DNA from 4 places in the Streptomyces antibioticus genome. Region 1 is predicted to be linked to each of the others. Evidence: riboswitches for the same ligand, from Rfam matches in the RefSeq annotation. Region 1 holds a riboswitch; each other region holds the start of a gene.
What was found. Region 1 has a riboswitch for cobalamin ahead of AFM16_RS09650 (cobalamin biosynthesis protein). Riboswitches for the same ligand answer to the same signal wherever they lie in the genome.
Positions count from the first base shown of each region.

Region 2: another riboswitch for cobalamin. It lies ahead of metE (5-methyltetrahydropteroyltriglutamate--homocysteine S-methyltransferase); the one in region 1 lies ahead of AFM16_RS09650 (cobalamin biosynthesis protein).
Region 3: another riboswitch for cobalamin. It lies ahead of AFM16_RS12260 (SCO2321 family membrane protein); the one in region 1 lies ahead of AFM16_RS09650 (cobalamin biosynthesis protein).
Region 4: another riboswitch for cobalamin. It lies ahead of AFM16_RS30400 (energy-coupling factor ABC transporter permease); the one in region 1 lies ahead of AFM16_RS09650 (cobalamin biosynthesis protein).

Region 1 is NZ_CM007717.1:2,160,249-2,167,289, forward strand. It holds gene AFM16_RS09635 (class II aldolase/adducin family protein) at 1-541, opposite strand, end outside; gene AFM16_RS09640 (inorganic phosphate transporter) at 745-2,007, shown strand; gene AFM16_RS09645 (hypothetical protein) at 2,054-2,275, shown strand; cobalamin riboswitch at 2,423-2,562, shown strand; gene AFM16_RS09650 (cobalamin biosynthesis protein) at 2,664-3,614, shown strand; gene AFM16_RS09655 (cobyric acid synthase) at 3,611-5,122, shown strand; gene AFM16_RS09660 (putative cobaltochelatase) at 5,221-7,041, shown strand, end outside.
Region 2 is NZ_CM007717.1:7,741,818-7,748,858, reverse strand. It holds gene AFM16_RS34995 (FdhF/YdeP family oxidoreductase) at 1-1,163, shown strand, start outside; gene bla (class A beta-lactamase) at 1,178-2,161, opposite strand; cobalamin riboswitch at 2,288-2,512, shown strand; gene metE (5-methyltetrahydropteroyltriglutamate--homocysteine S-methyltransferase) at 2,666-4,984, shown strand; gene AFM16_RS34980 (PASTA domain-containing protein) at 5,049-5,714, opposite strand; gene AFM16_RS34975 (antibiotic biosynthesis monooxygenase family protein) at 5,820-6,155, shown strand; gene AFM16_RS34970 (RNA-binding protein) at 6,209-7,041, opposite strand, start outside.
Region 3 is NZ_CM007717.1:2,759,424-2,766,464, reverse strand. It holds gene AFM16_RS39970 (ABC transporter ATP-binding protein) at 1-713, opposite strand, end outside; gene AFM16_RS12270 (energy-coupling factor transporter transmembrane component T) at 710-1,837, opposite strand; gene AFM16_RS12265 (SCO2322 family protein) at 1,830-2,501, opposite strand; gene AFM16_RS12260 (SCO2321 family membrane protein) at 2,498-3,748, opposite strand; cobalamin riboswitch at 3,884-4,003, opposite strand; gene AFM16_RS12255 (phosphotransferase) at 4,050-4,766, shown strand; gene AFM16_RS12250 (nuclear transport factor 2 family protein) at 4,763-5,257, opposite strand; gene AFM16_RS12245 (Strvi_7410 family MBL fold metallo-hydrolase) at 5,404-6,447, opposite strand; gene AFM16_RS12240 (hypothetical protein) at 6,513-7,013, opposite strand.
Region 4 is NZ_CM007717.1:6,701,845-6,708,885, reverse strand. It holds gene AFM16_RS30410 (winged helix DNA-binding domain-containing protein) at 106-1,212, opposite strand; gene AFM16_RS30405 (superoxide dismutase) at 1,374-2,015, opposite strand; cobalamin riboswitch at 2,233-2,414, shown strand; gene AFM16_RS30400 (energy-coupling factor ABC transporter permease) at 2,445-3,176, shown strand; gene AFM16_RS30395 (energy-coupling factor ABC transporter substrate-binding protein) at 3,173-3,568, shown strand; gene cbiQ (cobalt ECF transporter T component CbiQ) at 3,573-4,322, shown strand; gene AFM16_RS30385 (ATP-binding cassette domain-containing protein) at 4,319-5,164, shown strand; gene AFM16_RS30380 (hypothetical protein) at 5,174-5,680, opposite strand; gene AFM16_RS30375 (family 43 glycosylhydrolase) at 5,867-7,041, shown strand, end outside.

The DNA of each region.
Region 1 (7,041 bases):
AGGCCTGGTCGAGGGTGGTGCCGTGGGTGAGGGTGCCGTGGTTGCGGAGGAGGCAGCCGGTGCGTCCTTCGAGGGCGCGCAGGACGTTCTCGGCCAGCTCCGGGGTGCCGTAGGGCGCGTAGGGGGCGACGCGGACCGGGCCGCCGAGGGCGCCCGTCATGTAGTGGACGGGCGGGAGTTCGAGGACGAGCGTGGAGACGGCGGTGGCGTGGACGGCGTGCGTGTGGACGACGGCGCGGGCGTCGGTGGTGGCGTACACGGCGAGGTGCATGGGCAGTTCGCTGGTCGGGACGAGGGTGCCGAGCACCTGCCGGCCGGTGAGGTCGACGCCGGTGACGTCGTCCGGGGTGAGCCGGTCGTAGGGCACGCCCGACGGGGTGACGAGTACGGTGTCGCCGACTCGGACGGAGACGTTGCCCGAGGTGCCGACGACGAGGCCGTCCGCGACCGTGCGGCGGGCCGCCGCCACCAGGGCCTCCCAGGCGTCCGTCTCCTCGGGGAGCGGGTCCCGCCGACGCTGTTCGTACCGCTGCTCAGCCATGCCCCGATCCTGCCAGCGCACGGCCTCCCATCGCATACAACGGCGGCCGGATCACGCATCGTGGACCACCCGCTACGGGCCGCCGCGACAGGGGGTGACGACCCCCGGATGTGGACACCGCAGTGACCGCCTCAGTTCACCTTCCGTTCACCCAGGTTGCCTACGGTCAGCCGACCAATGACTTCGAAAGATTGCCTGGGTAAATGGAAAACTTCTCGCTGATCCTCGCGATTGTGGTGGTCACCGCACTCGCGTTCGATTTCACGAATGGTTTTCACGACACCGCCAACGCGATGGCCACCACCATCTCGACCGGTGCGCTCAAGCCCAAGGTCGCGGTGGCCATGTCCGCCGTGCTGAACCTTGTGGGCGCTTTCCTCTCCGTGGAGGTCGCCAACACGATCTCCAAGGGTCTCGTCGACGAGACCGGCATCCGTCCCGAGGTCATCTTCGCCGCCCTGGTCGGCGCGATCCTCTGGAACCTGCTGACCTGGCTGGTGGGCCTGCCCTCCAGCTCCTCCCACGCCCTCATGGGCGGTCTGATCGGCGCCACCATCGCCTCCGCCGACATGGGCGCGGTCCACGGTGACGTCCTGGTCACCAAGGTCCTGATCCCGGCGATCGCGGCCCCGCTGGTCGCGGGCGTCGCGGCGATGCTCGCCACCCGGCTCTCCTACCGCCTGGGCAGGAAGGCCGACGGCAAGGCCGCCGAGAAGGGCTACCGCGCCGGCCAGATCGCCTCCGCGGGCCTGGTCTCCCTGGCCCACGGCACCAACGACGCCCAGAAGACGATGGGCATCATCACCCTGGCCCTGGTGGCCGGCGGTGCCGTCGCCCCCGACTCCGACCCGCCGCTGTGGGTCATCCTCACCGCCGGTCTGGCCATCGCGCTCGGCACCTACCTCGGCGGCTGGCGCATCATCCGCACCATGGGCAAGGGCCTCACCGACCTCCAGCCGCAGCAGGGCTTCGCCGCCCAGACCAGCGCCGCGACGGTCATCCTGGCCTCCTCCCACCTGGGCTTCTCCCTCTCCACCACGCACTCGGTCTCCGGTTCCGTGATGGGCGCGGGCCTCGGCCGCAAGGGCGGGGTGGTCCGCTGGTCCACCGCGACCCGGATGTTCGTCGCCTGGGGCCTCACGCTCCCGGCCGCCGCCCTGGTGGGCGCGCTCGCCGAGTACGTCACCGGCTTCGGCGCCTGGGGCACGGCGGTGGTCGCGGTCTTCCTGGTCGCCTCCAGCGCCGCCATCTGGAAGATCTCCCGCCGCGAGCACGTCGACCACACCAACGTCAACGACCATCCGGACGAGCCGGCCGGTGTCGTCACCACCGCCATCGCCGCGGTGACTCCGCCGCCCACCGCCGCGATGACCGAGACGGTGCCCGAGCCGGTCTCCGAGACCCTGACCGCCACGATCGCCTCCCCGGCGGCCGAGCCGGCGGCCTCGCCCGCCCCCACGGCCTGAGCGCCATCCGCCCGGATACGCAGGAACGCGAAGGAACAGCATCCCTATGAAGATCGACTGGGCAGCCCTGGGCTCCGTCTTCGGCGTCAGCCTCGTGGTCACCGTGGCCCTCGTGGGCCTCTTCACCCTCGGCATCATGGCCCTCTCCCACCGCGAACGGGCCACCGCGCAGGGCGGCTCCGCCACCCTCGCCCTGACCGGCGCGTACGCCTGCTTCGCGGCGTGCACGGCCGCGGTGGCCTACGGGATCTCGCTGATCGTGGCCTGAGGCCACGACGACCGTCCCCGGGTGCGCCCGGTCCGGCCCCTTCCCGGGGTCCCGGACCGGGCGCGCCTTCGTGTGCGGCCCGGTCCGCGTACGGGCGGTGTGGGGTTCTGCACACTCTCCCCCCGCAGGTCAACGGCAAGTTGACGGCCCTTCGGGGCCCGTGGTGGACTGCCGGGGCCAGCTACGGCGGCAGAAGAGGAAGCCGGTGCGAATCCGGCGCGGTCCCGCCACTGTCACCGGGGTAGTAACCCCCGGGAGCCAGGAACTCTCACCGCCGGTCTCGTCGAACCAGGGCGCGGACACCCTGAGTGAGGACATATCGCCATGCGCGCTCGGTCGTTGAGGTACCGCACCAGGCCCCTGCCCGGCCGCACGGCCGGCTGAGCCGGTGCGTGCCGACCGCGTCCACGCGTACGGCGCCGCTCTCGGCCTCCTCGGCGACCTGCTGCTCGGCGATCCCCGCCGGGGCCATCCGGTCGCCGGATTCGGGCGGGCCGCCGGTGCCGTCGAGCGCGTGCTGTGGCGCGACCACCGGGGCTGGGGCGCCCTGCACACCCTGGTGTGCGCCGGGGGCGCCGTAGCGCTCGGGGCCGCCGCCTCGCGCGCCGTCCGCTCCTCCCCCGCCGGGTCCGTCGCCCTCACCGCCGCCGCCACCTGGGCCGTCGTCGGCGGCACCTCCCTCGCGCGCGAGGCGCGGGCCGTCGGCCACGCCCTGGAGACCGGGGACGTCGACGCGGCGCGGGCCCGGCTGCCGCATCTGTGCGGGCGCGACCCGCAGGCCCTGGACGCCGACGGGATCGTCCGCGCCGTGGTCGAGTCCGTCGCCGAGAACACCTCCGACGCCGTCACCGGGGCCCTGGTGTGGGGGGCGGCCGCCGGGGTGCCCGGGCTGCTCGGGTTCCGGGCCGTCAACACGCTGGACGCCATGGTCGGGCACCGCTCACCGCGCCATCTGCGCTTCGGGTGGACGTCCGCGCGCCTGGACGACCTCGCCGGCTGGCCGGGGGCGCGGCTCACCGCCGTCCTCGCCGTCCTCGCGGGGGACGATCCGCGGGGGGCCGTGCGGGCCTGGCGCGACGACGCCCACCGGCATCCCAGTCCCAACGCCGGGCCCGTGGAGGCGTCCTTCGCGGGGGCGCTCGGGGTGCGGCTCGGCGGGACGCTGTCGTACGGGGGCCGGGTCGAACACCGGCCGGTGCTGAACCAGAAGGGGCGTTCCGTGGAGGTCAAGGACATCGAGCGGGCGGTACGGCTGTCCCGCCGGGTCGCGCTGCTCGCGCTCGGCGTCACCGTCGCCGGGCGGGCCGCCGCCGCGCGGGTGCGGGGGCGGGCGTCATGACGGGCGGGGGGCTGCTCGTCGCCGGGACCACGTCCGACGCGGGCAAGAGCGTCGTCACGGCCGGGATCTGCCGGTGGCTGGTGCGGCAGGGGGTGAAGGTCGCGCCCTTCAAGGCGCAGAACATGTCCCTGAACTCCTTCGTGACGAAGGAGGGCGCCGAGATCGGGCGGGCCCAGGCCATGCAGGCGCAGGCGTGCCGGATCGAGCCGAGCGCGCTGATGAACCCGGTGCTGCTCAAGCCCGGCGGGGAGCGCAGCAGTCAGGTCGTGCTGCTCGGCAAGCCGGTCGGCGAGATGAGCGCGCGCGGCTACCACGGGGGCCGTCAGCAGCGGCTCCTCGGGACGGTCGTCGACTGTCTGGCCGAGCTGCGCAGCACCTACGACGCGGTGATCTGCGAGGGGGCGGGCAGCCCCGCCGAGATCAACCTGCGGCGCACCGACATCGTGAACATGGGCATCGCGCGCAGCGCCCGGCTGCCGGTGCTGGTGGTCGGCGACATCGACCGCGGCGGCGTCTTCGCCTCCTTCTTCGGCACCGTCGCGCTGCTGTCGCCGGAGGACCAGGAGCTGGTGGCCGGGTTCCTCGTCAACAAGTTCCGCGGGGACGTCAGCCTGCTGGAGCCGGGGCTCGACATGCTGCACGGGCTCACCGGGCGCCGCACCTACGGGGTGCTGCCCTTCCGGCACGGGCTCGGGATCGACGAGGAGGACGGTCTGCGGGTGTCGCTGCGCGGCACCGTGCGCGAGTCCACCGTCGCGCCGCCGGTCGGCGAGGACGTGCTGCGGGTCGCCGTGTGCGCGATCCCGCTGATGTCCAACTTCACGGACGTGGACGCGCTGGCCGCCGAGCCCGGTGTCGTCGTGCGGTTCGTGGACCGGCCCGAGGAGCTGGCCGACGCCGATCTCGTCGTCGTCCCCGGCACCCGGGGGACCGTGCGGGCGCTGGAGTGGCTGCGCGAGCGCGGGCTCGCCGACGCCCTCGCCCGGCGGGCGGCCGAGGGGCGGCCCGTGCTCGGGATCTGCGGCGGCTTCCAGATCCTCGGCGAGCACATCGAGGACGACGTCGAGAGCCGCCGCGGGCGGGTCGACGGGCTCGGACTGCTGCCGGTCCGGGTGCGGTTCGCCCCGGAGAAGACCCTCACCCGGCCGGTCGGCGAGGCCCTCGGCGAGCGGGTCGAGGGGTACGAGATCCATCACGGGGTCGCCACCGTGACCGGCGGGGAGCCCTTCCTCGACGGGTGCCGGGCGGGCTCGGTGTGGGGCACGCACTGGCACGGTTCGCTGGAGTCGGACGGCTTCCGGCGGGCCTTTCTGCGCGAGGTGGCCGCCGCCGCGGGCCGCCGGTTCGTGCCGGCCGCCGACACCTCCTTCGCCGCGCTGCGCGAGGAACAGCTCGACCGGCTCGGCGATCTGATCGAACAGCACGCGGACACGGACGCGTTGTGGCGGCTCGTCGAGTCGGGCGCGCCGCCGGGACTTCCCTTCGTGCCACCGGGGGCGCCCGCGTGAACACCGTGCCGTCCCACGGGAACACCGTGCCGTCCCGTCCGCCCGTCCCGTCCGCCCGTCCCGCGTCCGGAGCCGGCCGGCGACCTGGAGGAGAACCAGTGACCACCCCCTTCCCATTCACGGCCGTCGTCGGCCAGGACGATCTGCGGCTCGCGCTGCTGCTGAACGCCGTGTCACCGGCGGTCGGCGGGGTGCTGGTGCGCGGGGAGAAGGGCACCGCGAAGAGCACCGCCGTGCGGGCGCTCTCGGCGCTGATGCCCGCCCTCGACGTGGTCTCCGGCTGCCGCTTCTCCTGCGACCCCGCCGCCCCCGACCCCGGCTGCCCGGACGGGCCGCACGAGACGGGGGTGTCCGAGACCCGTCCGGCGCGGATGGTGGAGCTGCCGGTGGGCGCCTCGGAGGACCGGCTGGTCGGCGCCCTGGACATCGAACGGGCGCTGGCCGAGGGCGTGAAGGCGTTCGAGCCGGGCCTGCTGGCCGACGCGCACCGCGGGATCCTCTACGTCGACGAGGTCAACCTGCTCCACGACCATCTGGTCGACCTGCTGCTGGACGCGGCGGCGATGGGTGCCTCGTACGTGGAGCGCGAGGGCGTCTCCGTACGGCACGCCGCCCGGTTCCTGCTCGTCGGGACCATGAACCCCGAAGAGGGCGAGCTGCGGCCGCAGTTGCTCGACCGGTTCGGGCTGACGGTGGAGGTGGCCGCCTCGCGCGAACCCGACCAGCGGGTGGAGGTCGTGCGGCGCCGGCTGGCCTACGACGACTATCCGGCCGGTTTCTCGGCCCGGTGGGCGGACGAGGAGGCCGCCGTACGGGAGCGGATCACGGCCGCGCGGGAGCTGCTGCCGTCGGTGCGGCTGGGCGACGGGGCGCTGCGGCAGATCGCGGCGACCTGTGCCGCCTTCGAGGTGGACGGCATGCGCGCCGACATCGTGATGGCCCGTACGGCGACCGCGCTGGCCGCCTGGGCCGGGCGCACGGACGTGCTCGCCGAGGACGTGCGGCAGGCGGCGCTGCTCGCGCTGCCGCACCGGCGCCGGCGCAATCCGTTCGACGCGCCGGGGCTCGACGAGGACCGGCTGGACCGGACGCTGGAGGAGTTCGCGGGCGACGACGAGGATCCCGAGCCCGACCCGGACACGGATCCCGACACGGATCCCGGTGGGCCCGACGACGGTGGCGGGGGCGGGGGTCCGGCCCCGGACGCCGGGGGGCCCGACGACGCGGCCGGGGCCGACGCCGGGGCGCCGCCCGAGGCCGGTGCGGGCGGGCAGCCCGAGGACTCCCCCGGTGCCGGTGCGGGCTCTGGCGAGCGGTCCGCCGTACGGGCCGCCGAACCGTTCCGTACGAAGGTGCTCAGCGTGCCCGGGATCGGTGAGGGTGCCGCCGGGCGGCGCTCGCGGGCGCGGACCGAGCACGGGCGCACCACCGGCGCGCGCCGGCCGCGGGGTGCCCTGACCAAGCTGCATCTGGCGGCGACCGTGCTGGCGGCCGCGCCGCACCAGCGGGCGCGGGGGCGGTCCGGGCGGGGCCTGGTGGTGCGCCGGGACGATCTGCGGCAGGCGACCCGGGAGGGGCGCGAGGGCAACCTCGTGCTGTTCGCCGTGGACGCCTCCGGGTCGATGGCGGCCCGGCAGCGGATGAGCGCCGTGAAGGGCGCCGTCCTCTCGCTGCTGCTGGACGCCTACCAACGGCGGGACAAGGTGGGCCTGGTGACCTTCCGGGGGTCGGCGGCCGAGGTGGCGCTGCCGCCCACGTCCTCGGTGGACGCCGCCGCCGTACGGCTGGAGTCGCTGCCCACCGGGGGGCGCACCCCGCTGGCCGCCGGGCTGCTGCGGGCGCACGACGTGCTGCGGGTGGAGCGGCTCCGGGATCCGGCGCGCCGGGCGCTGCTGGTGGTCGTGACCGACGGGCGGGCG
Region 2 (7,041 bases), 5.6 Mb from region 1:
TGGGCGTCAGCCAGCACGAGCACGGCGTCGACACCGTACGCGAGATCGTCAACCTCCTTCTGCTGCGCGGCAATCTGGGCCGCGAGGGCGCGGGACCCTCCCCGGTGCGCGGGCACAGCAACGTCCAGGGCAACCGCACCTGCGGCATCGACCACCGGCCCGGTACGGAGTTCCTGGACCGGCTGGCCGAGGTGTGCGGGATCGACCCGCCGCGCAAGCACGGCCTCGACACCGTCAACACCATCCAGGCGATGCACCGCGGCGACGTGAAGGTGTTCGTCGGCATGGGCGGCAACTTCGCGCTCGCCGCGCCCGACACCCCGTACACCTATGAGGCGCTGCGCTCCTGCGAGTTGACCGCGCAGGTCAGCACCACGCTGAACCGCAGCCATCTGGTCCACGGCCGGCAGGCGGTCATCCTGCCGTGTCTGGGCCGGACCGAGAAGGACCACCAACGCGGCGGCATCCAGGCCACCTCGGTCGAGGACTCGATGAGCATGGTCCATCTGTCGGTGGGCATGAAGCGCCCCGCCTCCAAGCATCTGCTCTCCGAGCCCGCCATCATCGCCGGCATGGCCCGCGCCGCCCTCCCGGACAGCGGCACGCCCTGGGACTGGTACGTCGAGGACTACGACCGTATCCGCGACACCATGGCCCAGGTCCTGGACGGCTTCGAGGACTGCAACCGCCGGGTGCGGCTGCCGCTCGGCTTCCGTATCAAGCAGCCGGCGCGCGAACTGGTCTTCCGCACGCCGTCGGGCCTCGCCGAGTTCTCCGCGGCCCCGCTGCCCGACGTCGTCCCCGAACCCGGCACCCTCGCCCTGGGCACGATGCGCTCCCACGACCAGTGGAACACCACGATCTACTCCGACAACGACCGCTATCGGGGCGTCAAGAACCTCCGCACGCTCGTCTTCATGAACAAGGACGACATGCGGGACCGCGCCATCGCCGAGTTCGACCCGGTCGACATCGTCAGCACCGCCAAGGACGGCAGCGAACGCCGCCTCGACGGCTACCTGGCCATCCCGTACGACATCCCGCGGGGCTGCGCGGCCGGTTACATGCCGGAGATGAACGTGCTGTGCGCGATCAGCGACTACAGCGAGCAGAGCGACCAGCCGCTGATGAAGCACCTGAAGGTGACGATCACCCGGTCCTGACGGCCGGCCTGCTCTCAGGTCAGCGCGTCCGCCACCAGTGCGGCGGCCCGGGCAACGAGTTGATTGTCCGTGGGACCCTCGGGGGCGTACTTGGTCGACAGCACGGACAGCACGATCGGCGGCCGACCGGGGGGCCATACGACCCCCACGTCGTTGGCGACGCCGTACGCCGCGCCTCCCCCGGTCTTGTCCGCGAGCGTCCAGTCGGCGGGCAGACCGGCCCTGAAGCGGGCGGTGTTGGTGGTGTTGGCGACCAGCCAGCCCGTCAGCAGCTCACGGTCCGCGCGCGGCAGGACCCCGCCGAGCAGGAGCCGTGCGTAGGTCCTGCCGATGGCGCGGGGGCTGGTGATGTCGGTCCGGCGCCACGGTTCCGCCGTGTTCAGCTCGGGCTCCCACCGGTCGAGCCGGGTCGTCGGGTCGCCGAGCGAGCGGGCGAACCGGGTGATCGCGGTCGGTCCGCCCAGCTCGCGCAGGAGCAGATTGCCCGCGCCGTTGTCGCTGTGCGAGACGGTGGCGGCGCACAGTTCGGCGACGGTCATCCCGGCGGCCACGTTCTCGTCGGTGCCCGTGATCGGCGCGTACCCGGAGGCGGTGACGTACTCCTCGGTGTAGCGGATCCGGCGGGCGAGGTACTCCCCGTCGCGGTCGAGATCCCTTAACACGGCTGCCGCGGCGAGGGTCTTGAACACCGAGCACAGCGGGAACCGCTCGTTCGCGCGGTACGCCAGCGTCCGTCCGGTGGCCGTGTCGTGGGCGTAGACGCCGAGGCGGGCCGCGTACCGGCGTTCGAGGGCGTGGAAGCGCCGGCCGAGGCGTGTTCCGGCGGTCGTCGAGGCGTGCGCGGCGGTCGTGTCGGTCGTGTCGGTCGTGGAGGCTTGTGCGGAACCCGGCAGGGCGGTGGCGAGGGCCGCTCCGGCGCCGAGGGTGAGTGCCGCGCGGCGGCCGTGGCGTGCCATCGGGGCCGCCTGGGCCGCCGGGATCGGGTCGTTCCGGTCCATGGTGTCCGTCCTCGTGTCGTCGTGATCTTCCTGTCGTCGGGAGGGACGCCCGGGGCGGGTGGGTCGGTTTCGTCCGGTCGGGGGCACGCGGCGGCCGGGGGTTTCACGCGGACGACGGCACCGCGTAGGGTGGCCCGCGTAGCTGGTTCGCCCCGTCCGCCAGGCGGGAGCGTCGTAAGAGGGAACCCGGTGGGAATCCGGGACTGCCCCGCAGCGGTGAGTGGGAACGACCGCCGTCATACGCACTGGGCCCGACGAACAGGGTCTGGGAAGCGACGGCCAGTAGGTGACCTCCGACGGCCGGAGGACGCGCCCACGAGTCCGAAGACCTGCCAACTGCCCGTGCGTGAAGCACTCACGCGCGGACATCCCGGTGACCTCGAGGGCGGGTCGGCGCACACATCGTACGGACGGCCGTGGGCCGCTGCCGTACGGTCTGTCACCCCTTCGCGCTCTCGTCCCGTCGCCGGGATCTCAGGGATCAGTCTCGCGAAGGAGATCTCCGTGACCACCAAGCCCGCAGCCGCGGCAGCACGGGCCACCGTGTACGGCTACCCCCGTCAGGGGCAGAGCCGGGAACTGAAGAAGGCGATCGAGGGCCACTGGAAGGGCCGCGTCACCGCCGACTTCCTCCGGGAGACCGCCGCCGGACTCCGCCGGAGCAACTGGCGGCAGCTCGCCGCCGCCGGCGTCGACGAGGTCCCGACGGGGGACTTCTCGTACTACGACCACGTCCTCGACACGACCGTGATGGTGGGCGCGATCCCCGAACGGCACCGCGCCGCCGTCGAAGCGGACGCGCTGGGCGGCTACTTCGCGATGGCCCGCGGCACCCAGGACGTGGCGCCGCTGGAGATGACCAAGTGGTTCGACACCAACTACCACTATCTGGTGCCCGAGTTGGGCCCGGACACGGTCTTCACGGCCGACTCCGCCAAGCAGGTCGCCGAGTTGGAGGAGGCCCATGCCCTCGGGCTCACGGCCAGGCCGGTTCTCGTCGGTCCCGTCACCTATCTGCTGCTGTCGAAGCCCGCACCCGGTGTGCCGGCGGACTTCGACCCGCTGACCCTCCTGGACCGGCTGCTGCCCGTGTACGCCGAGGTCCTCGCCGATCTGCGTGCCGCCGGGGCCGGTTGGGTGCAGCTCGACGAACCGGCCCTGGTGCAGGACCGCACCCCGGCCGAACTCAACGCCGCGGCCCGCGCCTACCGCGACCTCGGCGCCCTCACCGACCGTCCGAAACTGCTCGTGGCCTCCTACTTCGACCGGCTCGGCGAGGCCCTGCCCGTGCTGGCCAAGGCCCCGGTGGAGGGGCTGGCGCTGGACTTCACCGAGCGGGCGGCCGCCAACCTGGACGCACTGGCCGCCGTCGGCGGGCTGCCCGGGAAGCGGCTGGTCGCCGGTGTGGTGAACGGCCGCAACATCTGGGTCAACGACCTCTCCGCGTCGCTCACCACGCTGGGTACGTTGCTCGGTCTGGCCGACCGGGTCGACGTGGCCGCGTCCTGCTCCCTGCTCCATGTGCCGCTCGACGCCGCCGCCGAGCGGGACATCGACCCGCAGATCCTGCGCTGGCTGGCCTTCGCCCGTCAGAAGACCGCGGAGGTCGTCACCCTCGCCAAGGGCCTCACCCGCGGCACCGGCGCCATCGCGGCCCAACTCGCCGCCAACAAGGTCGACTTGGCCTCCCGCGCAAACTCCCCGATCACCCGTGACCCGGCGGTCCGGGCCCGCGCCGAGGCCGTCACCGACGCGGACACCCGCCGCGCCCAGCCCTACCCCGAACGCGCCACGGCCCAACGCGCCCACCTGGGCCTGCCGTTGCTGCCGACCACCACCATCGGCTCCTTCCCGCAGACCGCCGAACTGCGCACCGCACGCGCCGATCTGCGCGCCGGACGCATCGACACGGGGGCCTACGAGGAGCGCATCAGGACGGAGATCCAGGAGGTGCTGGCCTTCCAGGAGAAGGCCGGTCTCGACGTCCTCGTGCACGGCGAGCCCGAACGCAACGACATGGTCCAGTACTTCGCCGAACAGCTCACCGGCTATCTGGCCACGCAGCACGGCTGGGTCCAGTCCTACGGCACCCGTTACGTCCGTCCGCCGATCCTCGCCGGGGACATTTCCCGCCCCGAGCCGATGACCGTGCGCTGGACGGCCTACGCCCAGTCCCTCGCCTCACGCCCCGTCAAGGGCATGCTCACCGGGCCGGTCACCATGCTCGCCTGGTCCTTCGTCCGCGACGACCAGCCCCTCGGCGATACCGCCCGGCAGGTCGCCCTCGCGCTGCGCGACGAGGTCAACGACCTCGAGACGGCCGGGACTTCGGTCATCCAGGTCGACGAGCCCGCCCTGCGCGAGACGCTGCCCCTGCGGGCGGCCGACCACACGGCGTACCTGGCCTGGGCCACCGAGGCGTTCCGTCTCACCACGGCCGGGGTGCGCCCGGACACCCAGATCCACACCCACATGTGCTACGCCGAGTTCGGCGACATCGTCCAGGCCATCGACGACCTCGACGCGGACGTCATCAGCCTCGAAGCGGCCCGCTCCCATATGCAGGTCGCCCGCGAACTCGCCGCCCACGGCTATCCGCGCGAGGCGGGCCCGGGTGTCTACGACATCCACTCCCCGCGGGTGCCGAGCGCGGAGGAGGCGGCAGATCTGCTGCGCACGGGGTTGCGGGCCATCCCCGCCGAACGTCTCTGGGTCAACCCCGACTGCGGCCTCAAGACCCGCGCCTGGCCGGAAACCCGCACGTCCCTGGAGAACCTGGTCACGGCGGCCCGCACGGTCCGCGCGGAACTGAACGGTTCCTGATCCTCACGGCCGATTGACGGGGCCGGCCGGGGGCAGGCGTGCGACGCGCCTCGCCTCCGGCCGGTCAGGGGCAGGACTCGCCGAACTTCACGGCCGTGAACTCCACGGGCTGCCCGTTCAGTTCGGCACCGGCCTTCGGGCTCTGGGTGCAGACCTGCCAGTTCGACTCCAGGAACACGAACCGGTCGTCGGCGGACGCGTCCTCCACGGTGATCGAGGTGCCGGAGTCGAGCGCCGCGCGGGCGACCTTCACGGACTTGCCCTTGAAGTCGGGCATCGTCCCGTCGGCCTTCGCGGGAGCGGTCCGGTCCTTGGCGGGGCAGGTCTCGTCCAGCTTGACCGCGCCGAAGTCGAGTTCGGTGTCCGTCGCCACGGTCCGGCCGGCGGCGACGCTCTGCGAGCAGACCTTCCAGTTCCGGTCGAACGCCTGCATCCGGCCGCGGCCGAGGGCGTCGTGCGAGGTCAGACTGTAGAAGCCGACCTCCTGAGCGGCGTCCTGGGCGGACTGGAGCCCCATACCGACGAACCGCGGAACGGCGTGCTTCTCGACATCGCCCTTGCCGTCAGGACCGGCGCTGGCCGGGGACGTGGCGGTACGCGAAGCACTGGGAGTCGCCGAACCGACGGCGTCGCCGCCCTTGCCGCTCTCCTTGTCGTCCAGGGCCGACCCGATACCGCCGATGACGAGGACTCCCGCCACGATTCCGCCGATGACCTTCCAGTTGGCCATGTCCGCCCCTCTTGGTGATGCTGCGCAAACTGCGATGGTCCCACGAACACGTCCGAAGGTGGCCCGGTGCGTCGCGCCGATGTGGGGTGCGTGCAGGATGGGTCCATGAGCGTAGTCAAGATCAACGTACTGACCGTCCCGGCGGAACAGCGGGAGACCCTGGAGAAGCGGTTCGCCGCACGCGCCCACGCCGTCGAGAACTCGGACGGCTTCGAGTGGTTCGAGCTGCTCCGCCCGGTCGAGGGCACGGACACCTACCTCGTCTACACACGCTGGCGCGACGAGGAGTCGTTCCAGGCGTGGTTGGAGGGCCCGATGAAGGCGGCCCACCGCGGCGGCGGCGCGTCAGACGGCGAACGCCCACAGCCGGCGGCCTCGGCCTCCACCCTGTGGTCCTTCGAGGTCGTCCAACAGGCGGCCCCGAAGCCCGCCGAGCAGTAGCCCGGCCCCGGCCGGCGGCGGCGCTCTCCGGACTGCCGCCGCCCGGCCACGGCTCAGCTCCGCCAACGGGCCCGCACCACACCGTCGCCGTCGGGCAGAACGGCGGTGAGAAGGGGGACGCGTTCGTCGGCGTAAACGGACAGAAGCGTCGCGGCGGTGGCGGCGGACATCCGCACGGCCAGCTCGGCGAACCCGCTCTCGTCGACGACCGCGTTCCTGATCCGCCCGTCCGGCTCCTGCCAGACACCTTCCACGAGACCGTCGGCGGGAAGGCCGGCGAGGACAGCGGTGACATCGGTGGACAGGTCGGGCCAGAGGGCCAGACACGCGCGGGGAACGAGCCCGGCCCGCACCGCGTCGACGGTTTCGGGGGTCAGCCGGTGCCAGCGTTCGGCACCCGCGACGAACGTCTCCTCCAACAGCCCGGCCTCGCCGTCGGCGACCGCCCGGTGTACGCGGGCCCAGAACTCGTCGTCCGCAGGAACCTGGACGCGTCCGTCCTCCTCCTCTTCCACGGCGTACGGGGATGCCGCGCACCGTTCCGCGAACAGTCCGAGCGCGGCGGTGCGCGTCACCGCCTCCTCGCAGGGCCGGTCGCTGCCGACGTAGAGGTACTGGTCCCAGCCGACGTGCACCGCGAACACGTCCGCCACCTCCAGGCGGCACCAGACCCCCGCGTCGCGCAGCATGAACCGGACCATCTCCAGGCCGGTTCCGAGCGGCACTTCGGCGCCGTCGTGGAGGCTGGTGAGGCCGTCCGGGAAGAGGGCGTCGAGGCCGAAGCCGGGCAGCGCCGGTTCTCCGCCGAAGTGTGCGAGTGACGGCACCTGCGGCTCGCGCACGGCGAGGCGGCCGACGCCCGTCTCCGCGGCGAACGCCTCGACCG
Region 3 (7,041 bases), 600 kb from region 1:
GGGTAGACCGGGGAGACGGACATCATGTCCGCCGGGGTGCCCAGGAGCGGGGGTGTGCCGGGGGACGGGAGGAGGGCCACCTGGTCGGCGTACTGGAGGACGCGTTCCAGGCGGTGTTCCGCGAGCAGGACTGTCGTACCGAGGTCGTGGACCAGGCGGAGGAGGACGGCGAGGACCTCTTCCGCGGCCGCCGGGTCCAAGGCGGACGTCGGTTCGTCGAGGACGAGGACCCGGGGGTGCGGGGTGAGCACCGAGCCGATCGCCACGCGCTGCTGCTGGCCGCCGGAGAGCGTGGCGATGGGGCGGTCGCGCAGGGCGGCGAGGCCGAGCAGGTCGAGGGTCTCCTCGACGCGGCGGCGCATCACCTCGGGGGCAAGGCCCAGCGACTCCATGCCGTAGGCCAGCTCCTCCTCGACCGTGTCGGTCACGAAGTGGGACAGCGGGTCCTGCCCCACCGTGCCCACGACGTCGGACAGTTCACGCGGCTTGTGGGTGCGGGTGTCCCGCCCGGCGACCGTCACCCGGCCGCGCAGGGTGCCGCCCGTGAAGTGCGGCACGAGCCCGGACACCGTGCCCAGCAGGGTCGACTTGCCGACCCCCGACGGGCCCGCGAGCAGGACGAGTTCGCCCTCGGGGATGGTGAGGTCGACGCCGCGCACGGTCGGCTCGGAGGCGCCGTCGTACGTCACGGAGACGTTCTCGAAGCGGATCACGACGGCTCCTTGGGAGGCGCGGGGGCGAGGAACGCGGGCAGCAGCCCGAGGAGTACGGCCGCCGCGGGCCACACGGGCAGCGTGGGCGCCGTCAGCGGGACGACACCCGGGTGCAGGGCCTCCGGATCGGTGCCGGACGCGACGGTCAGCAGCGCGGCCACCGCGACACCGGACCCGGCGACCAGACACGCGCGGGGCGTCCAGCGGTCCGGACGGTAACGCGTGCGGGGGGAGCGGCGGCCGCCCAGCCGCAGCCCGGCCAGCGCCGCCGTCACACCGGCCAGGAGGAGCGGCAGGCCGTAGTCCGCCCCGGCCGCGGTGAGCAGCCCGTACGTGCCCGCGCAGATGCCGAGCAGACCGCCCAGGGTGAGCGCGGTCGTCGTACGGCGGACGGGGGCGGGGACGTCGGCGGTACGGCCGTACCCGCGCGCGTCCATCGCGGCGGCGAGGGCGACGGAACGCTCCAGCGCGCCCTCCAGGACCGGCAGGCCGACCTGGAGGAGGCCGCGCACCCCGCGGTCCGGACGGCCCCGCAGCCGGCGCGCGGCCCGCAGCCGCTGGACGTCGGCGATCAGGTTCGGCGCGAAGGTGAGCGCCACGACCACGGCCACGCCCGTCTCGTACAGCGCGCCGGGCAGCGCCTTGAGCAGGCGGGACGGGCTCGCGAGGGCGTTCGCGGAGCCCACGCAGACCAGCAGCGTGGCGAGGCGCAGACCGTCGTAGAGGGAGAACAGGACCCCCTCGGCGGTCACCGCGCCGCCCAGCCGGATGCCCTGCGCCCACTCCGGCAACGGGACCTCGGGCAGCGTCACGATCACATGCGTGCCGGGGACCGGGGAGCCCAGCGCGACGACGAACACCAGCCGGATGACGAGGACGGCGAGGGCCAGCTTCAGGAACGCCGAGTAGGAGCGCGCCCAGGGCGTGGGCGGGCGGCAGGTCGTGACGACGTACGCGGAGGTGGCCAGGAGCAGGGCGAGGAGGAGCGGGTTGGTGGTGCGGGTGGCGGCGGTGCCGAGCGCCAGCGCCCACAGCCACCAGGCGGCGGGGTGCAGGGGGGTGCCCTGCGCTCGCACCGGCTCCTGGCGCACCGCCCCGCCGCCGGGGCGGCCGTCGTCAGCCATTCCTCCGCCGCCGTGCCTGCCAGACCGCCGCGCCCGCCAGTACGGCCACGACCGCGCCGCCCGCGATCAGGCCCACGGACGGGCCGGAGCCGTCGTCGTCCCGCTGTTCGCCCTTGGCGGTGGGCGTGCCGTCGGAGGACACCTGCTCCCCGCAGCCCGTCCGGGGGTAGCCCGCGATCGCGCAGAGCATGGCGGAGGTGTCGTAGCGCAGGGGCTTGGCGACCGAGGCGAGGGCCTCGGCCGTGGTCGCGTCGGGGGAGACCCGGGCGCAGGCCGAACGGGCCGCGGGCGGGGTTTCGCCGGACGGGGCGTCCGCCGCCGTACCGAAGTCGATGACCAGGGCGACCCGCTTCGTCCCGTCCTTCGCGGGCGTCCGCGCGCAGATCGCGTCGAACGACGCTGCGCCGCGCGGCTGGTCCGCGTCGGAGGAGTCCGCGCTGACCGCGAACCGGAAACCCTGGACGTCGCCGTCGGAGGGGCGCGCGGTGGACGGCCCCTGGGTGGCGTAGACCCAGCGGTCGCCGGACCGGTCCCAGAAGGACCAGTACCGGTAACCGGCCGCCTGCGCCTGGGCGGGGACCAGGAGCAGCAGCGCCAGCGCCAGGAGCAGGACGCGCGCGGCGGCGCGGCGGCGACAGGGGTGGAGGGATCGCCCGGGCGTCACGACTGCCGCCGCTTCCGGCCGCGGACCATGAGGACGAAGCCGATGGCCGCGCCGACGAGGAGACCGCCGCCGATGGTGTACGCGGGGCTCAGACCCTTGTCGTCGTCCTTCTTCTCGGCGGACGCCGTGCTCTGGTCCTTCTTCTCCACGGCCTTGGGCGCCGGCCCGGTCGCGTTCAGCAGCTTGACCAGGTCCTGTCCGCCGAAGTCCCGGGCGTCGGCGCCCCGGGCCGCGTTCGCGACGAAGACGAGCTGGGCGTAGGCGGCCGGGCCGCTGTCCTTCGCCCACTGCGCGAAGTTGCCCTCCAGCCAGCGCAGGGGCGCCTCGGCCTGGTCGTTCAGGCCGGTGGAGGACAGGGCGACGATCGCGTCGGCGGTGTTGCCGTAGTCGGGCTGGTCCTCGGCGCCGGGCAGCGCGGACGTGAGGTGGCCGTCCTTCGCCATGGCCTCGGCGAGCCAGCCGGCTCCGTTCGCGGCGCCCTTCTCGGGCTCCTTGGAGGCGTCGAAGGCCGTGCAGGCGGCGGGGGAGGCGGAGTCGTCCTGGCGGCTGCCGGTCAGCGGCTCGCCGAGCAGGCCGAGCACGGCCGCCGCGGTCGCGTCCGCGTTGGCCGCCAACTCGCCCTTCTTGCCGGGCTGGTAGGCGAACGCGCCCGCGTCCTTCCCGTCGCACGGCAGGGCGAGCGTGTGCAGGGCGTCGTAGGGGGACTTGCCGCCCTTGCGGAGGTTCGGCACGGTCTCGCCGCCCTGGGCGAGGGCACCGGCGACGACCGAGGTGGAGTTCGCGTCGCTGGCGCCGCCGGGGGTGTAGCCCCAGCCGCCGTCGGCGTTCTGGACGGACTTCAGCCAGGTCACGGCCTTGCGGACCTCGGCGTCGTGGTTGCCGAGCGCGGCCAGTGCCTGGGTCGCGGCGGCCGTGCTGTTGGTGTCCACCATCAGCTTGGCGTCGCAGGGCTTGCCGGCGTCGGCGCGGAACGCGGCGAACGCGCCGTTCGCGCACTGCTGTCCCGCCAGCCAGGCCACCGCCTTGTCGGCCGGGGTCACGCCCACCGACTCCTGGGCGAGCAGGGCGAGCGACTGGCGCCACACGCCGTCGTAGGTCGGGTCGGTGGTGCCGTAGAGGCCGTCGGGTATGGCCACCGACGGGGTGGGCGACGGGGCCGGTGACGAGCTTGCGGCGGCGGCCGGGCCGGCGCCCGCGAGCACGACGGCGGTGGCGGCCAGGGCCGCTGCGCGGTGACGGTACTTCATGATCGGCGGGTGCCTCTCCCGGTGGGGGAGCCAGGCAGCACGGGACACCCCGGCGGCTCGGCTCCGCATTCCTCGACGGTGCCGCGCGACGGCGGGCTCGCCGACGCGCATGAGCCGGTCACGATCCCGTACGCGGCGGTCCGGCTGGCCACGGGGTGGCTTCACGGTTGCGGGTCAGCGCCGGAATTGCACCGGCTTCCCCCCGTACGAGCGTGATACGACGCGGTCACTCTACCCGCAGGTAGCCGGGAGGCTGAGGGGCGGCTGTGCGGCCGGGCGGCTCGGGCGTAGGTTTCGGCGCATGAGTGCGACGGGGAGGGGGCCGGGCGTCCCGGGCAGACTGCTCGGTTCGGGCCGCACGGCCGACGTGTACGAGATCGACGAGGCGTGGGTGCTGCGCCGCGACCGGGCGGGGTACGGGGACGCGGCGGCGGAGGGGGCGCTGATGGCGCACGTCCGCGCGCACGGCTATCCGGCGCCTGCGGTACGGCCGTCGCCCGGTGCGCTCACCGATCTGGTGATGGAGCGGGTGGACGGGCCGACGATGGTGGAGGCGTTCGCGGCCGGTGCGCTGGACCCGGTGGAGGCGGGCGCGCTCCTCGCCCGGTTGCTGCGTGAGCTGCACGCCGTGCCGGGGCTGACCTCGCCCGACGCGCACGTCCTGCATCTCGACCTCCACCCCGAGAACGTCATCCTCTCGGTGGACGGACCCCGGGTCATCGACTGGGCCAACGCGGCGGAGGGCGACCCGGCGCTGGACTGGGGCACCTCGGCGGTGATCCTCGCCCAGGTCGCCGTCTCCGCCGAGCCGGTCGCTGCACCGGCGGGCGAGATGCTGGCGGCGCTGCTCGCGGACCCGTCCGCGCTCACGGGGGAGGGGCTGACGGAGGGCGGCCTGACGGAGGACGGCCTGACGGAGGCGCTGCGGCGGCGGGCGGTGAATCCGACGATGAGCCGGGAGGAGATCGAACTCCTGGGTGCGGCGGGGGAGTTGGTGCGGTCGGTGGCCGGTCTTTAGAGGAGTGGCGCCGGTCCGCCGCTTGGGAGGAACAGCGTGCGGGCCGCGAGGAGCCAGGTGCCGTCGGGGGTGCGGCGGAGGGTGTCCTCGTAGTGGCCGATGCGGATGTCGGGCTCGGTGGCGGGCGGGGCGGGGGGTTCGCTGCGGCGGGGGTCGTTGCGGGGTCCGGCGCCGACGGCGGCCGTACGGTCGTGTTCGACCCGGAAGGTCGTGAAGTACGAGGTCGCCGTCGCCGTGTCCGGGGAGACCACCTCGACGTGCACGGACGACATCAGGCTGCGGGTGTGCCGGTCGGCGGGGCGGGAGTCGAAGTGGGCGCGGAGCGCGGCGCGGCCGGTGATCCGCCGGTCGCCCTCCGGCCAGGTCCAGGTGCCGTCCTCGGTGAACAGCTCGGCCACGGAGGCGGGTTCATCGAGGTCCAGGCTCCGGACGAGGTCGAGGAGCAGGCGCCGGCAGGCTCGTTCGGCGAGGAGCTGCTCGATCGGGTCCATGGGCGATGCCACCAGGGGTGCCGGAACGGGTGCGAGGCGGTGTGCGGCGGTGCGGTTCGGGGCGTTCTGCGGGCACCGTACGGCGCGGGCGTGAACTCGGTGGATCGGCCGTGTGAACGCTGACGGCATCCGTGCCGGACCGTCGGTCAGGCCGCCACGTAGGTCACCGGTTCGCTGCCCGTCACCGCTTCTGCGCGCCCCAGTTTCACCAGGCGCCGCAGATGGGCCTCGGCCTCCGAGACCGCGATGTTCCTCGACCCGTAGGGGATCTGCGCCCAGGGCCGGTTCCACTCCATGCGCTCGGCGAGCTGCCAGGGGGTGAGGGGGGTGGAGAGCAGGGCGAGGAGTCCGGTGAGCCGGTCCTCGTGGTGTGTGAGCAGGTCCCGTACCCGGGCCGGGGCGTCGGTGAACGGGTGCTGGTGGGCCGGGAGGACCTCGGCGGGGGCGAGGCGGCCGACGCGTTCGAGGGAGTCGAGGTAGTCGCCGAGCGGGTCGGTGACGGTGGCGTCGTCGGGATCCTCGTACAGGCCGATGTGCGGGGTGATCTCGGGCAGCACATGGTCTCCGGAGAACAGCCGCCCATGGCCCGGCAGTCCACCCGGGTGCTCCTCCTCCAGGTGGAGACAGACATGGCCGGGGGTGTGCCCGGGGGTCCAGATCGCCCGCAGGCGGCGTCCGGGCAGGTCGAGCAGTTCACCGGGGACGATCTCCCGGTCGGGCAGGGCGGGGGCGAACCCGGGCAGGGCGCGGCGGGCGGTCCGCAGCGGCGCGACATGCTCCTCGGGGGCACCGGCGGCGGTGAGCTTGTTCGCCATGTACGTGTACCAGTGCTCGGGCCGCGTCTCCCGGGTCCGCCGCACGATCGAGGCGTCGGCGGCATGCATCGCCACCCAGGCCCCGGACGCCTCCCGCACCTTGCCGGAGAGCCCGTGGTGATCGGGGTGGTGGTGGGTGATGACGACGCCGTACACCTCACCGACGCCACCCGCACCGCACGCTGCGAGCCCGTCGACCAGGACATCCCAGGCCCCCGGATCGTCCCACCCGGTGTCGACCAACACGGGCCCACGGTCGGTGTCGACGACGTACACGAGGGTGAAGCCCAGGGGATTGTCCGGAATGGGAACCCGCAGCGAACGCACCCCACCGCCATGGTCGTACGCCCGGACCTGACCCCGACTGCTCACCATCTGCCCACTATAACGAGAACGAGTTCCAATGGGTGCCCGAGTCGACCGTCGACTGTTCCCGACGCCTAACTAGCCCCACAGGAATGCCAGTCGGAGTCCGGCGGAACCTCGTCGTCGCTCGTGGCCAGGGCGAGGTCCGTCGCATGGACACTGTCGCCCCGCGCCACCCGCACCTTGAGGACACCGGCCGTCCAGCCCTCGAACTTCAGCGCGTAGACGGTGCGTTGGGTATCAGCCTTGCCGTTCACCCGGATCTCCCGGAACTCCACCGGTGCGCCGCCGCAGGTGACGGTCCGGATGGTCTCGCGGTCGGCGGCGACGAGCAGAACGTATCCGCCCGGTGAACCGAAGTCCGTTTCGTAGAGGCGGATCAGCTTCGGGGTGCGGCTGAAGGGCTTGGTGGACTCATGGCACTGCACGGTGTGGTGGCTGGGGTCGTATATCGCGATGCAGTAGCGCCCGTCCGCTGTCGACCAGAAGAACGCGGTGCTCTGCGGGTACGCGCCGACCACGCTCAGCCCCTCGCCGTCAGGGGCTTTGGTGCCCGTGGCGATCTTCGTCAACACCTGCTGCCGATGCGACTCGACCCGCTCC
Region 4 (7,041 bases), 4.5 Mb from region 1:
TCACCGCGTACGCCCCATGAACTCCTGAGCACCCCTCAGGTGAATGCCAGGGGGCGCTGCGAGCCTCCACGAGCGGCCCGCAGCGCCCCCTATCCACGTCCCGCGTCACCGCTCCACGACCGTCCCGAACCGCAGGTCACGGGGCTCCCCCGGGTGCAGCGCGGCCAGCATCCGCTCGGCCTCCCCGGCCACCTCCCGCCGCTGCCCCGCGGTGAGGCGCCCGAACGGTTCGACGACGAGCGCGTCCTCCTCCAGCCGCCACACGCCCGCGAGGAACCCGTCGACGAGCAGGGTGCGGTACGCCTGGTTGCCCCGCCAGGTGCGGCCCCGGTAGTCGGACGGGACGACGCGGGTGCGGTCGGCGTGGGAGAGCAGCAGGTTGTCGAACTCGGGCAGGAACCGGGGCGGGGCCGGGGTGTCCGGGTCCGGGCGGGGGGCGTCCGGGAGGTCGAACAGCTCGACGCCGTGCTCGTCGCGGAAGGTGACCAGGCGGGGCCGCAGCCGCTCGAAGGCGTCGCGCAGCCGGGTGAGCCCGGCCCAGGTCTGCATGTCCTTGACGGAGGCCGGTCCGAAGGCGGCGAGGTAGCGCGTCACGACGTCGTCCGGCGCCGGGGCGGGTTCGGCGGGCCGGCCGAGCCAGTGCTCGGCGGTCGTCAGCGCGACCTGTCCGCTGCGGTCCCACAGCCCGCGCGGGGTGACCTGGACGAGCGGGAGCCGGCAGCGGGCCGCGAGCCCCAGCGACTGCGGGTCGGCCTCGGGCCACCGCGCGGACAGCGCCTCGCGCAACTGCGCCATCGTGCGCGGCTCCTCCTCCACGAGGTCCCGGGCGAGCCCCGCGAGTTCGTCCAGGTCCACTCCGGCCAGCCCCTTGCGGAACGCGTTCAGCTCGCGGTCGCGGGCGGGCTGCACCAGCGGCCGCAGGGTGAGCGCGTCGTCGGCGGTGTGGGTGTGGATCGTGGAGCGCATGGTGACGATCCGGACCACCTGGCGGTCGGCCATCGGCGCGGACAGGTCCTCGGGACGGAATCCGGCGAGACGGGCCGCGAGCGCGTAGTACGGCGGCCTGACGTTCTGCGCCTGGAGCCCGAGCAGATGGGTGACGGCCTCCGTCGCCGCCAGCGCGGCGGGCCGCAGCAACAACTGCCGTTCGAGGGTCGCGCGGTTGAGTGCGCGGGCGTCGAGCACGGGGGCGGCGGGGGTCGGCTTCGTCATGGACGGGACGGTAGCGGGGATCGAGGACAGATGCTGTCCGCTGTGGGCGTCCGCATGGCACCGGGGTGCCGGACGAGTGCCTCGTAACGTCCTCGCCGCTGGGCGTTGACAAGGGCGGGGCGGCCCCGTGCCGATCGGGGCCGCCCCTCGGGGTGTGTCGGTCACGGGGTCAGGAGGAGGCTGTCGCCGCGTTCCTTGGCGGCCGTGTAACGCCGGGCCACGTCCTGCCAGTTGACGACCGCCCACATCGCGTCGATGAAGTCGACCTTCTGGTTCTTGTACTGGAGGTAGAAGGCGTGCTCCCACGCGTCGAAGACCAGGATCGGGGTGGAGCCCTGGCCGACGTTGCCCTGGTGGTCGTAGACCTGCTCGACGATGAGGTGGCCGGAGAGCGGCTCGTAGGCGAGGACGCCCCAGCCCGAACCCTGGGTGGTGGCCGACGCCTTGGTGAGCTGTGCCTTGAAGTTCGCGAAGGAGCCGAAGGATTCGGCGATCGCGTCCGCCAACTCGCCCACGCCGTCCGCCTCCAGCGGCTCGCCGCCGCCGTCGCCGGTCATGTTGTGCCAGTAGATGCTGTGCAGGATGTGCCCGGAGAGATGGAACGCCAGGTTCTTCTCCAGGCCGTTGATCGAACCCCAGGACTCCTTGTCCCGGGCCTCCGCGAGCTGCTCCAGGGTGTCGTTCGCGCCCTTGACGTACGCCGCGTGGTGCTTGTCGTGGTGCAGCTCGATGATCTCGGGGCTGATGACCGGGGCGAGCGCCGCGTAGTCGTACGGAAGCTCCGGGAGCGTGTAAACCGCCATGTCCAACGTCCTCCGACGTTATTGCGAATGGTATGCAAGTGCACGCTAACAGCAGAAGGGTGCCGGTGCTGATCAGCCGTAGGACCTAGGACCAGGGACGTGTCGCCGCGTGTCGCCGCCGTGCTCCGCGTGTGCGCTGGGTGTGCGCCGGTGTGTGAGCCGTCCCACGCCGCCTTCGCGCCCCCCGTTGTCGCTTGTCAGGGGCCTCGTACGGGCACTACTGTCACCACGCCTCGGTGAACGGGAAATCGGTGTGAAACCGGTGCGGCCCTCGCCACTGTGATCGGGAAGTCCGGCTCCGGCCCTCACGGGCAGCCACTGGGTCCTCGGACCCGGGAAGGCGGAGCACGGACGGTGGTACCCGTCAGCCAGGAGACCGGCCGGGGCGCGTCAACCATCCACGAGGTGCTGGAGAGGGTCTGCTGAACCATGCACATAGCCGAGGGTTTCCTCCCGCCGGCGCACGCCGTCGCCTGGGGCGTCGCGTCCGCACCATTTGTCGTCCACGGAGTCCGTTCACTCACCCGTGAGGTCAGGGAGAACCCCGAGAGCACCCTGCTGCTCGGCGCCTCCGGGGCCTTCACCTTCGTCCTCTCCGCCCTGAAACTGCCGTCCGTGACGGGGAGTTGCTCCCACCCCACCGGCACCGGCCTGGGCGCCATCCTGTTCCGGCCGCCGATCATGGCCGTCCTGGGCACCATCACCCTGCTGTTCCAGGCGCTGCTGCTCGCCCACGGCGGGCTCACCACGCTCGGCGCCAACGTCTTCTCCATGGCGATCGTCGGACCATGGGCCGGATACGCCGTCTACAAACTGCTGCGGCGCTTCGACGTGCCGCTGATGGTCGCGGTGTTCTTCGGCGCGTTCGCCGCCGACCTGTCCACCTACTGCGTGACCAGCGTGCAGTTGGCGCTGGCGTTCCCCGACCCGGGCAGCGGATTCCTGGGCGCGCTCGGCAAGTTCGGCTCCATCTTCGCCGTCACCCAGATCCCGCTGGCGGTCAGCGAGGGTCTGCTCACGGTGTTCGTGATGCGGCTGCTGGTGCAGTCGAGCAAGGGTGAACTGACCCGGCTCGGTGTGCTGGTGACCGGCGGCCGGAACCGGGGCGGAGCCGACAACGGCGCCTCCGCCGACGCCGGCACCGAGGCGGTGGCCCGATGAACCGCAACACGAAGATCAACGCCCTGCTGCTGCTCGTCGTGGCCGCGCTGGCCGTCCTGCCGCTGGCCCTCGGGCTCGGCGACCACAAGGAGGAGCCGTTCACGGGCGCCGACGCCGAGGCGGAGACGGCGATCACCGAGATCGAGCCGGACTACGAGCCATGGTTCTCCCCGCTCTACGAACCGCCGTCCGGCGAGATCGAGTCGGCGCTGTTCGCCGTCCAGGCGGCGCTGGGCGCCGGGGTCCTCGCCTACTACTTCGGCGTGCACCGGGGCCGGCGCCAGGGCGAGGAGCGGGCTCTGGCCCGCCAGGACGCCCCGGACACCGGCTCGGCCGCATCGGCCCCATCGGCCGAGAGCACCTCCGCCGGCCCCGCCGCCGAACGGGCCTGACCGGGTGCTGCCGATCGACGCGGCGGCGCACAGCAGTCGCTGGCGCCGCCGCCATCCCGTGGACAAGGCCGTGCTCGGGCTCGGCCTGACCGCTCTCGCCGTCTGTCTGCCGCCCTGGCCCGGCGCCGCGCTCGTCCTGGTGACCGCTCTCGCGGTGCTGCTGGGACCGGCCGGGGTGCCGGGCCGCCGGCTGTGGCGGGCCTACCGGGTGCCGCTCGGGTTCTGCGTCACCGGCGCGGTCACCCTGCTCGTCCAAGTGGGCGGCCCCGGCGGGCTCGTGGGCTGGGCGGACGGCGGTGCCGTACGCGCCGGGGAACTGCTGCTGCGCACCTCGGCCGCCTCGCTCGGCGTTCTGCTGTTCGCGTTCACCACACCGATGTCCGACCTGCTGCCGCGCCTGGTCAGGGCCGGGGTGCCCGCACCCGTCGTGGACGTGGCGCTGGTGACGTACCGGATGAGCTTCCTGCTGCTCGACTCGATGCGGCGGATCCGGGAGGCGCAGGCGGCGCGGCTCGGGCACACCAGCCGGGCCGCGGAGTGGCGGGCGCTGGCCGGGCTCGGCGCGACGGCGTTCGTCCGAGCCTTCGACCGGGCGGCGCGGCTCCAGGCCGGTCTCGCCGGGCGCGGCTACGACGGCACCCTGCGCGTCCTCGTGCCCGAGGCCCGGGTCTCCGTCCGTTTCACGGCGGCCAGTGTCGCGCTCCTCGCCGCGCTGGCCGCCCTCACCCTCGTCCTGGAAAGGCCGCCGACGTGAGCGAGCCCGTGCTGGTCGCCCTGCGGGGCGCCTCTTTCGCCTACGAGGACGGCCCTTCGGTGCTCGACGGGCTGGACTTCGAGATCCGCGCCGGACGCGCGCTCGCCCTGCTGGGGCGCAACGGCAGCGGCAAGACCACGCTGATGCGGCTGCTCAGCGGGGGACTTCGGCCGCACGCCGGCCAACTGAGCGTCGAGGGAAGCCCGGTGGGCTACGACCGCAAGGGGCTGACCCGGCTGCGGACGACGGTGCAGCTCGTGGTGCAGGACCCCGACGACCAGTTGTTCGCCGCATCCGTCGGCCAGGACGTGTCGTTCGGGCCGCTGAACCTCGGCCTGTCCGACACGGAGGTGCGGGCCCGCGTCGACGAGGCGCTCGCCGCCCTGGACATCACGGGCCTGGCCGAACGGCCCACCCATCTGCTGTCGTACGGGCAGCGCAAGCGGACGGCCATCGCGGGCGCCGTCGCGATGCGTCCGCGTGTGCTGATCCTGGACGAGCCGACCGCCGGGCTCGACCCCGACGGCCAGGAACGGCTGCTGGTCACCCTCGACGGGCTGCGCGCGTCCGGCACCACGGTGGTGATGGCCACCCATGACGTCGACCTCGCCCTGCGCTGGGCCGACGACGCGGCGCTGCTCACGCCGTCCGGCGCCCACACCGGCCCGGCGGCGGACATGCTGGCCCGCGCGGACCTGCTCGCACAGGCCGGGCTCCGACTGCCGTGGGGTGTCGCCGCCGCCGAACTGCTGCGCGCCCGGGGCATGTTGACGGACGGCACGCCCGGCCCGCGCACGGCGGAGGAACTGGCCGCGCTGGCCGCCGCGCCCACCGGGAGGTGACGGGCGTCCTCAGGGGGCGCCGGGTGCGGTGGCGTCGTTCATGCCCCGGAGCTGCTGGATGTCGCCGCCGACCTTCTCCCGGGCGGGCTCCAGCAGTTCGGGGCGTCCGCTGACCACCCAGCGCGGGCCGACCAGATAGGTGCCGCCGTAGATGCTCGCGGAGTCCAGCCAGGTCAGCTTGAACTTCTCCGCCGGGAAGGTCGTGATGAGGTAGTTCGCCTTCGCGGAGCGGCAGGTGCCCTCGCGGAGTTCGTCGGCCTCGGTGCGGATCGCGGGCTCGCAGCCGAGCAGACCGGCGATCACCTCGACCTTCGGCGGGGCGACCACCCCGGCGGCGGGCGTGGCGGAGAGCCGCGACGCGCCTTTGTCCTCCGCCGGCTTGGCGGCGTCCGCGCCCGCTCCGCACGCCGTGGCCAGCGGGAGCAGGGCCAGCCCGGCGACGAGCGCGGCGGCGCGCAGGGGGCGGGCGAGGGATCTGCTGCGGCCGGGGGGTGCGGGCTGCGACTGCTGTGGCACGTGCCTCTCCGTGTTCGAGTCTGCGACATGACGGCTGTCCAGTGGTACGGGCGGTGCGGGACGGTCGTTCACGAGCGTTGACGGGGTCATGCCCAGCCCCTATCTTCTGGCCGGGGTTGCGAACCTAGTTCGAAATTACGAACACACGATGCTGACCACACGACCATGCTGACCATGGGAGAGGCAATGTCGAGACCCGCACCCGCCCGCCTGTTACTGACCGTCCTCGTCACCCTCGCGGCCCTGCTCACCGGCGCACCCGCCACCCCCGCCCACGCCGCCGCACCCGAATCCCCCGCCGTGACCTACACCAACCCGATCGCCGCTCAACGCGCCGACCCGCACATCGTCAGACACACCGACGGCTACTACTACTTCACCGCCACGGTCCCCGCGTACGACCGCATCGTGCTGCGCCGGGCCACCACCCTCCAGGGGCTCTCGACCGCCCAGGAGGTGACCATCTGGACCAGGCACAGCAGCGGCGTCATGGGCGCTCACATCTGGGCGCCGGAGATCCACTTCATCGAGGGCAGGTGGTACGTGTACTTCGCGGCCGGCGCCACCGACGACGTATGGGCGATCCGGATGTACGTCCTGGAGGGCACCGGCGCCAACCCGCTGACCGCCGCCTGGACCGAGAAGGGGCAGATCAGGACCACGTGGGAGAGCTTCTCGCTCGACGCCACGACCTTCGTCGTGGGCGGAGTGCGCTATCTCGCGTGGGCGCAGCGCAATCCGGCCGAGGACAACAACACCAGCCTGTTCATCGCCCGGTTGGCCAACCCCTGGACGATCAGCGGGACTCCGGCGGAGATCTCGCAACCCACGCTGTCCTGGGAGACCGTGGGGTACAAGGTCAACGAGGGGCCCGCGCTGATCCAGCGCGGCGGCAAGGTCTTCCTGACCTACTCGGCGAGCGCCACCGACGCCAACTACTGCCTGGGCATGCTCACCGCGTCCGCGACGGCCGACCTCACCTCCCCCGCTTCCTGGACGAAGAGCACGTCGCCGGTGTTCAGGTCGAGCGAGGCGACCTCGCAGTACGGGCCGGGCCACAACTCGTTCACCGTGTCCGAGGACGGGACGTCGGACATCCTCGTCTACCACGACCGCGGTTACCGGGAGATCAGCGGCGATCCGCTGAACGACCCCAACCGCCGCACCCGGGTGCAGAAGGTGTACTGGAAGGCCGACGGCACCCCCGACTTCGGCATCCCGGTCGCCGACGGGGTCACCCCGCAGCGCTTCTCGTCCGCCAACCACCCCGACCGCTTCGTCCGGCACTGGGAGTTCCGCGCCAGGATCGAGGCGGGTGTCAGCCCGCTCGCGGACTCGCAGTTCCGCGTGGTGACCGGGCT